2 regions of the Clostridium sp. AF32-12BH genome follow, and region 2 is predicted to be linked to the other one. Evidence: a T-box and tRNA genes for the amino acid it is inferred to sense, from the RefSeq annotation. Region 2 holds a T-box; the other holds one or more tRNA genes.

Region 1 (5,306 bases), on a different contig from region 2:
AAGTGGTAGAGGAGCATTCTTAACTGCGGCGAAGCAGTACCGATAAGGAGCTGTGGAGTGTTAAGAAGAGAGAATGCCGGAATGAGTAGCGAGATGGAGGTGGGAATCCTCCAGGCCGAATATCTAAGGTTTCCAGAGTAAAGCTGATCTGCTCTGGGTAAGTCGGGACCTAAGGCAAGGTCGAAAGACGTAGTCGATGGACAACAGGTTGAAATTCCTGTACCACATATCATCAGAACTGTGGGGACACAGGACGATAACCAGACCCGGGAATGAAAAGACCGGGGCAAGCGAAGAAGGAGTTAAGCCGGCAAATCCGCTTAACAATCCGAAAGCGTGATGCGGACCGAACAAAAGTAGGGAAGCTGGTAATTCGAACTGTCAAGAAAAGCCGCTATTGTGTGATATGTGCCCGTACCGTAAACCGACACAGGTGGATGAGGAGAGAATCCTAAGGCCGGCGGGAGAAGCATTGTTAAGGAACTCGGCAAAATGACCCTGTAACTTCGGGATAAAGGGTGCCTGCGCAAGCAGGCCGCAGAGAATAGGCTCAAGCAACTGTTTAGCAAAAACACAGGTCTATGCAAAACCGAAAGGTGAGGTATATGGGCTGACGCCTGCCCGGTGCTGGAAGGTTAAGAGGAGAGGTTAGAGCAATCGAAGCTTTGAATTTAAGCCCCAGTAAACGGCGGCCGTAACTATAACGGTCCTAAGGTAGCGAAATTCCTTGTCGGGTAAGTTCCGACCCGCACGAAAGGCGTAATGATTTGAGCGCTGTCTCGACAATGCACCCGGTGAAATTGAAGTACCAGTGAAGATGCTGGTTACCTGCGCCAGGACGGAAAGACCCCATGGAGCTTTACTCCAGCTTGATACTGGGATTCGGTTATACATGTACAGGATAGGTGGGAGGCTAAGAAATGAGGACGCCAGTCTTCATGGAGCCGCTGTTGGGATACCACCCTTGTGTGACTGGGTTTCTAACCTGCAGCCGTGACCCGGCTGGGGGACAATGTCAGGTGGGGAGTTTGACTGGGGCGGTCGCCTCCGAAAGGGGATCGGAGGCGCTCAAAGGTTCCCTCAGAATGGTTGGAAACCATTTGCAGAGTGCAAAGGCATAAGGGAGCTTGACTGCGAGACCGACGGGTCGAGCAGGTAGGAAACTAGGACTTAGTGATCCGGTGGTATAAAGTGGGATTGCCATCGCTCAACGGATAAAAGCTACCCTGGGGATAACAGGCTTATCACTCCCAAGAGTTCACATCGACGGAGTGGTTTGGCACCTCGATGTCGGCTCATCGCATCCTGGGGCTGAAGTAGGTCCCAAGGGTTGGGCTGTTCGCCCATTAAAGCGGTACGCGAGCTGGGTTCAGAACGTCGTGAGACAGTTCGGTCCCTATCCGGCGTGGGCGTAGGATATTTGAGAGGAGCTGTCCTTAGTACGAGAGGACCGGGATGGACTGACCTCTGGTGCATCGGTTGGGTATCAAACCCATGGCCGAGTAGCCAAGTCGGGACGGGATAAACGCTGAAGGCATCTAAGCGTGAAGCCCCCCTCAAGATGAGATATCCCATACGCAAGTAGTAAGACCCCTTGAAGACGACGAGGTAGATAGGGCAGAGGTGGAAGTGTGGTAACACATGCAGCTGACTGTCACTAATAGGTCGAGGGCTTAACCAAGACGGTTTAGGTAAGAGAAAACGGATGAAATTCAATATGTGGTTTTGAGGGTATATACCTTCCTATTTAGATGTATTCCTCGATAGCTCAGTCGGTAGAGCACGCGGCTGTTAACCGCGCTGTCGTAGGTTCAAGTCCTACTCGGGGAGCTGGTCTGAAAGGACCTCAAGGTTTCGGACCTTTAGCTCAGTTGGTTAGAGCAACCGGCTCATAACCGGTCGGTCCTGGGTTCGAGTCCCTGAAGGTCCATTTTCAAATCCAATTTTATTATTATTTTGGCCTGGTGGCTCAGCTGGTTAGAGCGCCGCCCTGTCACGGCGGAGGTCGTGGGTTCGAACCCCATCCGGGTCGCTGATCTGTCGATCAGATCGTTACAATTCCATATTGGAAAAGGGGTCTTAGCTCAGCTGGGAGAGCATCTGCCTTACAAGCAGAGGGTCATAGGTTCGAGCCCTATAGGCCCCATTTGGCGAGTCAGCCATAGATGCCGCAGTGGCGGAACTGGCAGACGCACAGGACTTAAAATCCTGCGGGACTAATCTCCCGTGCCGGTTCGATTCCGGCCTGCGGCATTTACGTGAAAGGTATTTCTGTATTTACAGAGATACCTTTTTTTGTTACTCTAAGAGAGTAGTGAAACAGAAGGAGAATTGAGAGCAGATAGGGAAAAGAACTTTAAAGAAAGAATATTGTTTTCAGGCAGCAACAAAATAGAGACGATCAAGAGAAGGGAAGATAGCGATGATAAGAAAAACAGCACGCGAAACAGTACTTTATTATAATCCGGAAGCATCATCAAAAGTTGTAAAATTAAAAGGAGTCCTGGTGCGCATGGGGATTCGAATCCGAAATGTGACGCCAGAACAGTTTGACGAAACGGTAGGAGCCCTTGCCGGGATTTCAGGATTTGAAAAAGAAAATCAAAATAAAGAGCAGTTGGTAAGGAATCTGCAGGAGCAGCGCCAGGAACCAAGCCAGGATCAGAATCAAGACCAGCATCCGATGATTCAGGATGAAGTACTGGTTATGCATGGATTTACGAGCCGCCGGATCGATGAACTTCTGGCGGCATTTCGAAAGGCAGGAGTTGTGAAGGTAGAATTGAAGGCCATTGTGACGGAAACGAATGCGCACTGGACATTTTACCATCTGTATGAAGAAATTAAAGAGGAACATGAACGTATGACGAAAGGCGGGGCAAATGCAGAGGGATAAGGCAATGTCAGATGAGCCGATTTTGCGAAAAAGAGTTTCTGGCAAACGGGCGGGGCTATTCCTTCTTTGTGTTATGCTGCTGTGCAGTGCCTGCTCAGCTCCAAAAGAGGAAAAAACGAAAGAAAAAACAGTGCTAGAATTATGGCATTACTGGGCGAGACAGGATTCAAGACAGTGTTTGGCTGGCATGATCCAGGAATTTAATGCGATGCATGAGGATATTGAGGTTCGGGCGAATTATATCGCAGATGAAGATTTTAAAAAGCGTCTGGTATTGGCGGCAGCCTCCGGAGAAACTCCGGATTTGGCGATTGTAGACTCTTCGGATGTCCAATATTATGATAAGGCGGGGATTTTATCCGATCTTTCTGAAGAGGTGAACGAGACGGAATATCTTTCCAGGGCTATGATCAGCTGCCGGGCAAAGGATGGACGCATCATAGGACTTCCATTAGGCTTAAACTGTCTGATTTTTTATTACAATACGGATATTTTGAAGCAGGCAGGGATAGAACCGCCTGAAACACTTGAGGAGTTTGTAAGAGCGGCAGAAGCGGTCACAACCGACCAGATATCCGGATGCGCATTTCCGGCCTTGCAAAGTGAGGAAAGCAGTTTTTGTTTTTTACCGATCCTATGGAATTATGGGGGAAGTCTTGCCCAGATTGATTCCCCGGCGGGAGAGGAAGCCTTTGGATTCCTGAAGCAGCTTGCGCAGAATGGTGCATTGAGTGAAGATAATGTCAATATGACCTTATCGGATATTGGATGGGAATTTGCGAATGGAAATATAGCAATGGCGTTTATGACATCTGGTTATGAATATGAGATTCGAAAAGAAAATCCTTCTTTGCATTTTGCGATGGCAAAGCTTCCCTGTGGAGAGAACGCGGTTACGGTCAGTGGTGGGGAAGTTCTCGCCGTGACAGACCCGGAACACGAGGTGGCTGCCAGAGAATTTGTAAAATTCATGTCGGAACCGGCACAGGTGAAGAAGTGTCAGGATAGTATGGGATATCTTGCTGCAAGAAGAGATATGCTGAAAGAGCAGATCGGCCGGGACCCGGAGAAAAAGGCATACTGGGATTATCTGAAACAGGCGAAACTCCGGGAAATAGAGGCTTACTGGCCATCCTTGTCGATGGAAATTGCAGAAAGCATTAACCGTGTGATCCTGGGGCAGGATGACCCGGATGAGTTAAAACAGCTTTCTGAACGCATCAGCCGGATCAGGAGGGAGAACTATGAAAAAGAGTAGAAGCCTGCGCTCCATGATTTTTTTCCTGGCAGTTGTTCTGGTAATCCCCATTCTTGGTTTTTCTTTGTATTTGCAGCTGCAGACGTGGAAACTTATGCAATCGAATTTGCAGAGAGAATTGGAGGGGGAGTTATATACAGAGAATCACATGCTTCAAATGATCATGGATAAGTACGATATGGTCCTTTATGATTTTTGTACAGATGATGAGATCATAGATCTGGTGGAGCAGATCAATGAAGCAGAGAAGGCCTCCGATGCAGTAAAATATCAGATTCGGCGGAATCTGTCGCATCTATGCAACCGAAATGCCGGGATTGAAGGAATTACGCTGATTACGGAGTCTGGTACGATCTGCTTTTATGACCGGAGAGCAGCCTCTTTTGTGTCAACCAAATGGGCAAATCAGGTATCTCCCGGAGACATGCAGGGAAAGATGGCTGTCTATCACGGAAATTCTTATCAGAATGAAGGGGAAGATACTTCGCTCCATATGCTTCAGCTTACAAGAAAGCTCGCAGATTACCGGAATATCAACCGCAGAATCGGGACCGTGATCCTGAGTGTTGACCAGTCTGTACTCTGGGAAGAAATTCAGGCCGATGGGAACTCTTCGGTATATGTCTGTGAAGGGGATACTATCATTGCAGCGGCAGATGCCAGACAGATCGGGAGCAGTATTTCCACGAAACCGCACCGGGGATACCGGGTACTGGAAACAGAGAATAAAAAAACAGGATGGAATATATATCATTTTTATTCGATCGCCCAGTACGATCAGGTGGTAAAACGTAATATTGGAATTGGTCTTGGGACTTTGGTAGCGTTAACGATTTTATCAACATCCATTGTCTGGCTCATGACCAGACCGGTATTGGATGAGGTTGGAAAACTGGTGTACGCAATGTCCGAAATAGAAAATGGAAATTTTTCGGTTCAGATTTCAGGCGTTGCGAATCCACGAAATGAAGTGGAGCGGATTGAAGCCGGCTTCAATGAGATGTCCAGCCAGTTAAAGAAGCTGGTTGAGGCGGTGAAGCAGTCAACAGTAGAACAGAAAAATGCGGAACTTCAGGCAATGGAAGCACAGATCGATCCTCATTTTTTGTACAACACCCTGGATACGATCAACTGGAAGGCTCTGGAGCATGA
Region 2 (5,306 bases):
AGTGGGACCGTCTGCTGAAGATCAAAACGATGGGACGGGACGATTCCAATGCGGACCAATACCGTTATCCCTACGAGCCGACACCGTATGCGGTACTGGAGCGTCTGGCCAACTGCGGGTGGATTCGAAAAGGAGATGTCCTTTTGGATTATGGCTGCGGAAAGGGACGGGTGGACTGCTACTTATCGTATCAGACCCGCTGCCACAGCATTGGCGTGGAATATGATCCGCGTATCTATGAGGCTGCTGTAGAAAATCAGAAAACAGCGGTTTCCGGAAGCCGGACAGAGTTTGTTCTGGCCGATGCAGGAGCGTATGAGGTGCCGGAAACGGTGAACCGCGCTTATTTCTTTAACCCGTTTTCTGTGGAGCTGCTAAAGAAAGTAGTCCGGCGGATTCTGGATTCTTGGTATGAAAATCCAAGAGAGATCCGCTTGTTTTTCTATTATCCGTCCGACGAGTATATGGTCTATCTGATGACCGTGGATGAGCTGATGTTCGCGGATGAGATCGACTGCAGGGATCTGTTTGACGGGAAGGATGTAAGGGAGCGGATTGTACTGTTTGAGATTGCTTAGGCAGAGCAACGCATAAAGCTATGTGATCCATTTTCGTAGCAGTTCCATGTCTATCGGAAATGTGGAAAAAAGAAAATAAAAAAATTGTACAAAAAGTATTGACAATTAGAACAATAAAGGTTATACTACGTAAGCACTGTTGAGTGAGACATCACTCGGACAGACGATATGGGGTCTTAGCTCAGCTGGGAGAGCATCTGCCTTACAAGCAGAGGGTCATAGGTTCGAGCCCTATAGGCCCCATACCAAAACCAAATATGGCGGAATAGCTCAGTTGGCTAGAGCACACGGTTCATACCCGTGGTGTCGAGAGTTCAAATCTCCCTTCCGCTACTACGAAAGAAAGGCAATCTGTGAAAAACGGGTTGCCTTTTTTGCGTTTTCCTGTTTGTTTTGGAAAAGAATAAAAAGAATCATAAATTTTCCAGAAACCCCTTGCAACTTCCGCCTCTTTGCTTTAAAATATTCACGATATGCAAATAGGCTGGGAAGAAGAGGAGTACGTCGTAAGCTTCTGTCAGAGAGAACCGTCCATCGGCTGGAAGACGGTTTCAGAGGGCGCGCACGGAAGGTAGCTTCGGAGCCGGAATCCTGAATCATATCTGGAGTGCGGAGTGTTTCAAAGGGAACCCTGCAGTCTGGATTTAGACGAAGTAGGGGTTCCCGTCTGATCCGCGTTAAGGAGACAGCTGTTGCTTCTGGCAGCAGTGACAAAGTGAGAAACAAAGGTGGTACCGCGGAACTTTTCGCCCTTTATGCAGAACGCAGATTCTGTATAGAGGGCTTTCTTTATTTATTATAGAAGAAATGCAATTGTTCCAGAGAGCTGCCGTGGAAAAGAGGATTTCTACACATTTACACATAAGGAAAGGAAATGATCATGAAAGAACTGGAAAAGAATTACAATCCTTCTGCCATTGAGGAAAAGCTGTATCAGAAATGGCTGGATAACAAGTACTTCCACGCAGATGCTGAGCGCGGAAAGAGAGAGGGCAAGAAGCCGTTTACCATCGTTATGCCGCCGCCAAACATTACCGGACAGCTGCATATGGGTCATGCACTGGATAACACCATGCAGGACATCCTGACCCGTTACAAGAGAATGCAGGGCTACGAGGCGCTGTGGCAGCCGGGTACCGACCACGCAGCAATCGCAACCGAGGTGAAGGTAATCGACAAGCTGAGAAAAGAAGGCATCGATAAGCACGATCTGGGACGCGATAAATTCCTGGAGGCATGCTGGGACTGGAAGAAAGAGTACGGCACCCGCATCATCAAGCAGCTGCATAAGCTTGGTTCTTCCGCTGACTGGGACAGAGAGCGCTTCACCATGGACAAGGGCTGCTCTGACGCTGTGCTTGAGGTATTTGTAAAGCTGTACGAGAAAGGCTACATCTACAAGGGCTCCCGTATCATCAACTGGTGTCCGGTCTGCCAGACTTCTATTTCCGACGCAGAGGTAGAGCATGAGGAGCAGGATGGCTTCTTCTGGCACATCAATTACCCAATCGTGGGCGAGGAAGGCCGTTTCGTTGAGATCGCAACCACCCGTCCTGAGACGCTGCTTGGTGATACCGCAGTTGCAGTAAACCCGGAGGATGAGCGCTATAAAGATATCATCGGCAAGATGTTAAAGCTTCCGTTAACTGACCGCGAGATCCCGGTGATTGCGGATGAATATGTAGACAAAGAGTTTGGTACCGGCTGCGTGAAGATCACCCCGGCTCACGACCCGAACGACTTCGAGGTTGGACGCCGCCACAACCTGGCTGAGATCTGCATCATGCATGACGATGCGACCATCGACTGCAAGGGCAGCAAGTATGACGGTATGGACCGCTATGAGGCCCGCAAGGCTATGGTAGAAGACTTAAAGGCACTGGGGCTGTTAGTTAAGGTTGTTCCGCATTCCCATAATGTAGGAACCCATGACCGCTGCAAGACCACCGTTGAGCCGATGGTAAAACAGCAGTGGTTCGTCCGCATGGATGAGATGGCAAAACCGGCGATCGCAGCATTGAAGAACGGCGACTTAAAATTCGTTCCGGAGAGCTTCGGAAAGACCTATCTGCACTGGTTAGAGGGAATCCGTGATTGGTGTATCTCCAGACAGCTGTGGTGGGGCCACCGGATCCCGGCTTACTACTGCCAGGAGTGCGGCGAGATCACCGTTGCAAAATCTATGCCGGAGAAGTGCCCGAAGTGCGGCTGCACCCACTTAAAGCAGGATGAGGATACCCTGGATACCTGGTTCTCCTCTGCACTGTGGCCGTTCTCTACCCTGGGCTGGCCGGAAAAAACCAAGGAGCTGGAATACTTCTACCCGACCGACGTGCTGGTAACCGGTTACGATATCATCTTCTTCTGGGTTATCCGTATGGTATTCTCCGGATATGAGCAGACCGGCAAGTGCCCGTTCAACACCGTCCTGATCCACGGTCTGGTACGCGACAGCCAGGGACGCAAGATGAGTAAGTCTCTTGGCAATGGTATCGATCCGCTTGAGGTTATCGACAAGTACGGCGCAGATGCCCTGCGTATGACGCTGATCACCGGTAATGCACCGGGCAACGACATGCGTTTCTACTGGGAGAGAGTGGAAGCGAGCCGCAACTTCGCAAACAAGGTATGGAACGCCTCCCGTTTCATCATGATGAACATGGAGAAGGCTCCGGTACACGATGTTTCCTTATCTGACCTGACCATGTCCGATAAATGGATCCTGTCCAAGGTTAACACCCTTGCGAAGGATGTCACCGAGAACCTGGATAAATTCGAACTTGGTATCGCCTTGCAGAAGGTTTATGACTTCATCTGGGAAGAGTTCTGTGACTGGTACATCGAGATGGTAAAACCGCGTCTGTGGAACGACGAGGACAGCACCAAGGCAGCAGCACTGTGGACCTTAAAGACCGTTCTGATCAACTCCTTAAAGCTGTTGCATCCGTATATGCCGTTCATCACCGAGGAAATCTTCTGTAACCTGCAGGATGAGGAAGCATCCATCATGGTATCCGCATGGCCGGAATACAAGGCAGAGTGGAACTTTGAGCAGGATGAGTATGCCGTGGAGACCATCAAGGAGGCAGTCCGTGCGATCCGTAATGTGCGTACTTCCATGAACGTGGCACCGAGCAAGAAAGCAAAGGTTTATGTGGTTTCCGAAAATGAGAAGCTGCTTCGGATCTTCGAGCACAGCAAGGTATTCTTCGCAACCCTGGGCTATGCAAGCGAGGTATTCTTACAGAAGGATAAGCAGGGCATTGCCGATGATGCAGTATCCGTTGTAATTCCGGAGGCATCCATCTATATGCCATTTGCAGAGCTGGTTGATATCGCCAAAGAGGTTGAGCGCCTGCAGAAAGAGGAAGAGCGCCTCACCAAGGAGCTTGCACGTGTAAACGGCATGCTGTCCAACGAGAAATTCGTAAGCAAAGCTCCGGAAGCAAAGATCAACGAGGAGAAGGCTAAGCTGGAGAAATACACCCAGATGATGGAGCAGGTAAAGGCACGTCTGGCACAGCTGCAGTAACTGGCGGCGTGAAGTGGAACAAAAATAAATTTCGCAATCGTTCATAATTTTAAGTGGACAGGCATAGATTACAATGATAGACAAGAATGCGCGGGATTACCTGCTGGGGATCCCGCTTTGGACAAAAAAGAAAAATACGCTGGATGAGGTCCGAGATTTTCTGGAAAGGCTGGGAAATCCGGATGAAGCATTAAACATCATCCATGTGGCAGGAACCAACGGAAAGGGTTCGGTGTGTGCGGACCTGACAGCCATTCTCATGGAAGCCGGATATCATGTGGGAACGTTCGTGTCCCCGCATCTCGTGGACGTGAAGGAGCGGTTCCTTTATGATGGAAAACCGGCTGATGAGGCAGACTTTTCGGAAAGCTTCGCCCGGGTAAAGGCTGTCACTGACGAAATGATGGAAAAGGGCTATTCGCACCCGACCTTCTTTGAGTTTGTATTCCTGATGGCAATGGATTTATACGGACGGAAAAAGCCGGACTTTGTCGTCCTGGAAACGGGACTGGGCGGACGGCTGGATACGACCAATGTGATCCGGCATCCGTTAGCCTGTGTGATCACCTCGATCAGTCTCGACCATACGCAGTATCTGGGTGATACCGTGGAGAAGATCGCGGCAGAAAAAGCAGGGATCATCAAGCCGGGTGTGCCGCTTGTGTATGATAATAACGACAAGGCGGCAGGAGCCGTGATCGCGGCAGCTGCGGACAGGCTTGGCTGCGCAGCTTATGGACTTACGGCAGAAGGTGCGTACCGGGAGGTTTCCTTTGCGGCGCCTTACCAGGCTATGAATGCGGCACTGGCGGTGAAAGTACTGGAGGTACTGGATATTACCGGTGTGGATGATGCCGTGTGCAAAAAAGCGCTGGCTTCGGTGCACTGGAATGGCCGGATGCAGCAGGTTGCTCCTGCTGTCTGGGTGGACGGTGCACACAATCCGGGCGGGATCCGTGCATTTATCCAGGCAGTGAAGGAGCAGATGGCAGAGATGGATCCGCAGGAGACATTGTGCCAGCAGCCGGGGATTCATCTTTTATTTGCGGCGGTGTCGGACAAGGATTACCGTGAGATGATCCGGCTGCTTTGCGGTGAACTTTCTCCAGAATCGGTTACGGTGGTGCAGCTTCAGAGTGAGCGGGGACTTCAGGCAGATGCCCTGGCGCGTCAGTTTGAGGAAGCCGGATGCAGCC

The links. The T-box of region 2 lies ahead of DWZ40_RS04505 (valine--tRNA ligase). A T-box ahead of a tRNA ligase gene usually reads a tRNA of that ligase, here a tRNA-Val.
Region 1: it encodes a tRNA-Val, which carries the amino acid that the T-box ahead of DWZ40_RS04505 (valine--tRNA ligase) is inferred to sense. The anticodon was not compared.

What each region holds. Positions count from the first base shown of each region.
Region 1 covers NZ_QUEH01000005.1:1,361-6,666, forward strand. The annotation lists rRNA gene DWZ40_RS06015 (23S ribosomal RNA) at 1-1,681, shown strand, start outside; tRNA gene DWZ40_RS06020 (tRNA-Asn) at 1,758-1,830, shown strand; tRNA gene DWZ40_RS06025 (tRNA-Ile) at 1,857-1,930, shown strand; tRNA gene DWZ40_RS06030 (tRNA-Asp) at 1,959-2,032, shown strand; tRNA gene DWZ40_RS06035 (tRNA-Val) at 2,074-2,146, shown strand; tRNA gene DWZ40_RS06040 (tRNA-Leu) at 2,168-2,253, shown strand; gene DWZ40_RS06045 (DUF3783 domain-containing protein) at 2,423-2,896, shown strand; gene DWZ40_RS06050 (extracellular solute-binding protein) at 2,883-4,154, shown strand; gene DWZ40_RS06055 (histidine kinase) at 4,141-5,306, shown strand, end outside.
Region 2 covers NZ_QUEH01000003.1:281,090-286,395, reverse strand. The annotation lists gene DWZ40_RS04520 (class I SAM-dependent methyltransferase) at 1-578, shown strand, start outside; tRNA gene DWZ40_RS04515 (tRNA-Val) at 749-821, shown strand; tRNA gene DWZ40_RS04510 (tRNA-Met) at 838-911, shown strand; T-box leader at 1,056-1,335, shown strand; gene DWZ40_RS04505 (valine--tRNA ligase) at 1,459-4,110, shown strand; gene DWZ40_RS04500 (folylpolyglutamate synthase/dihydrofolate synthase family protein) at 4,184-5,306, shown strand, end outside.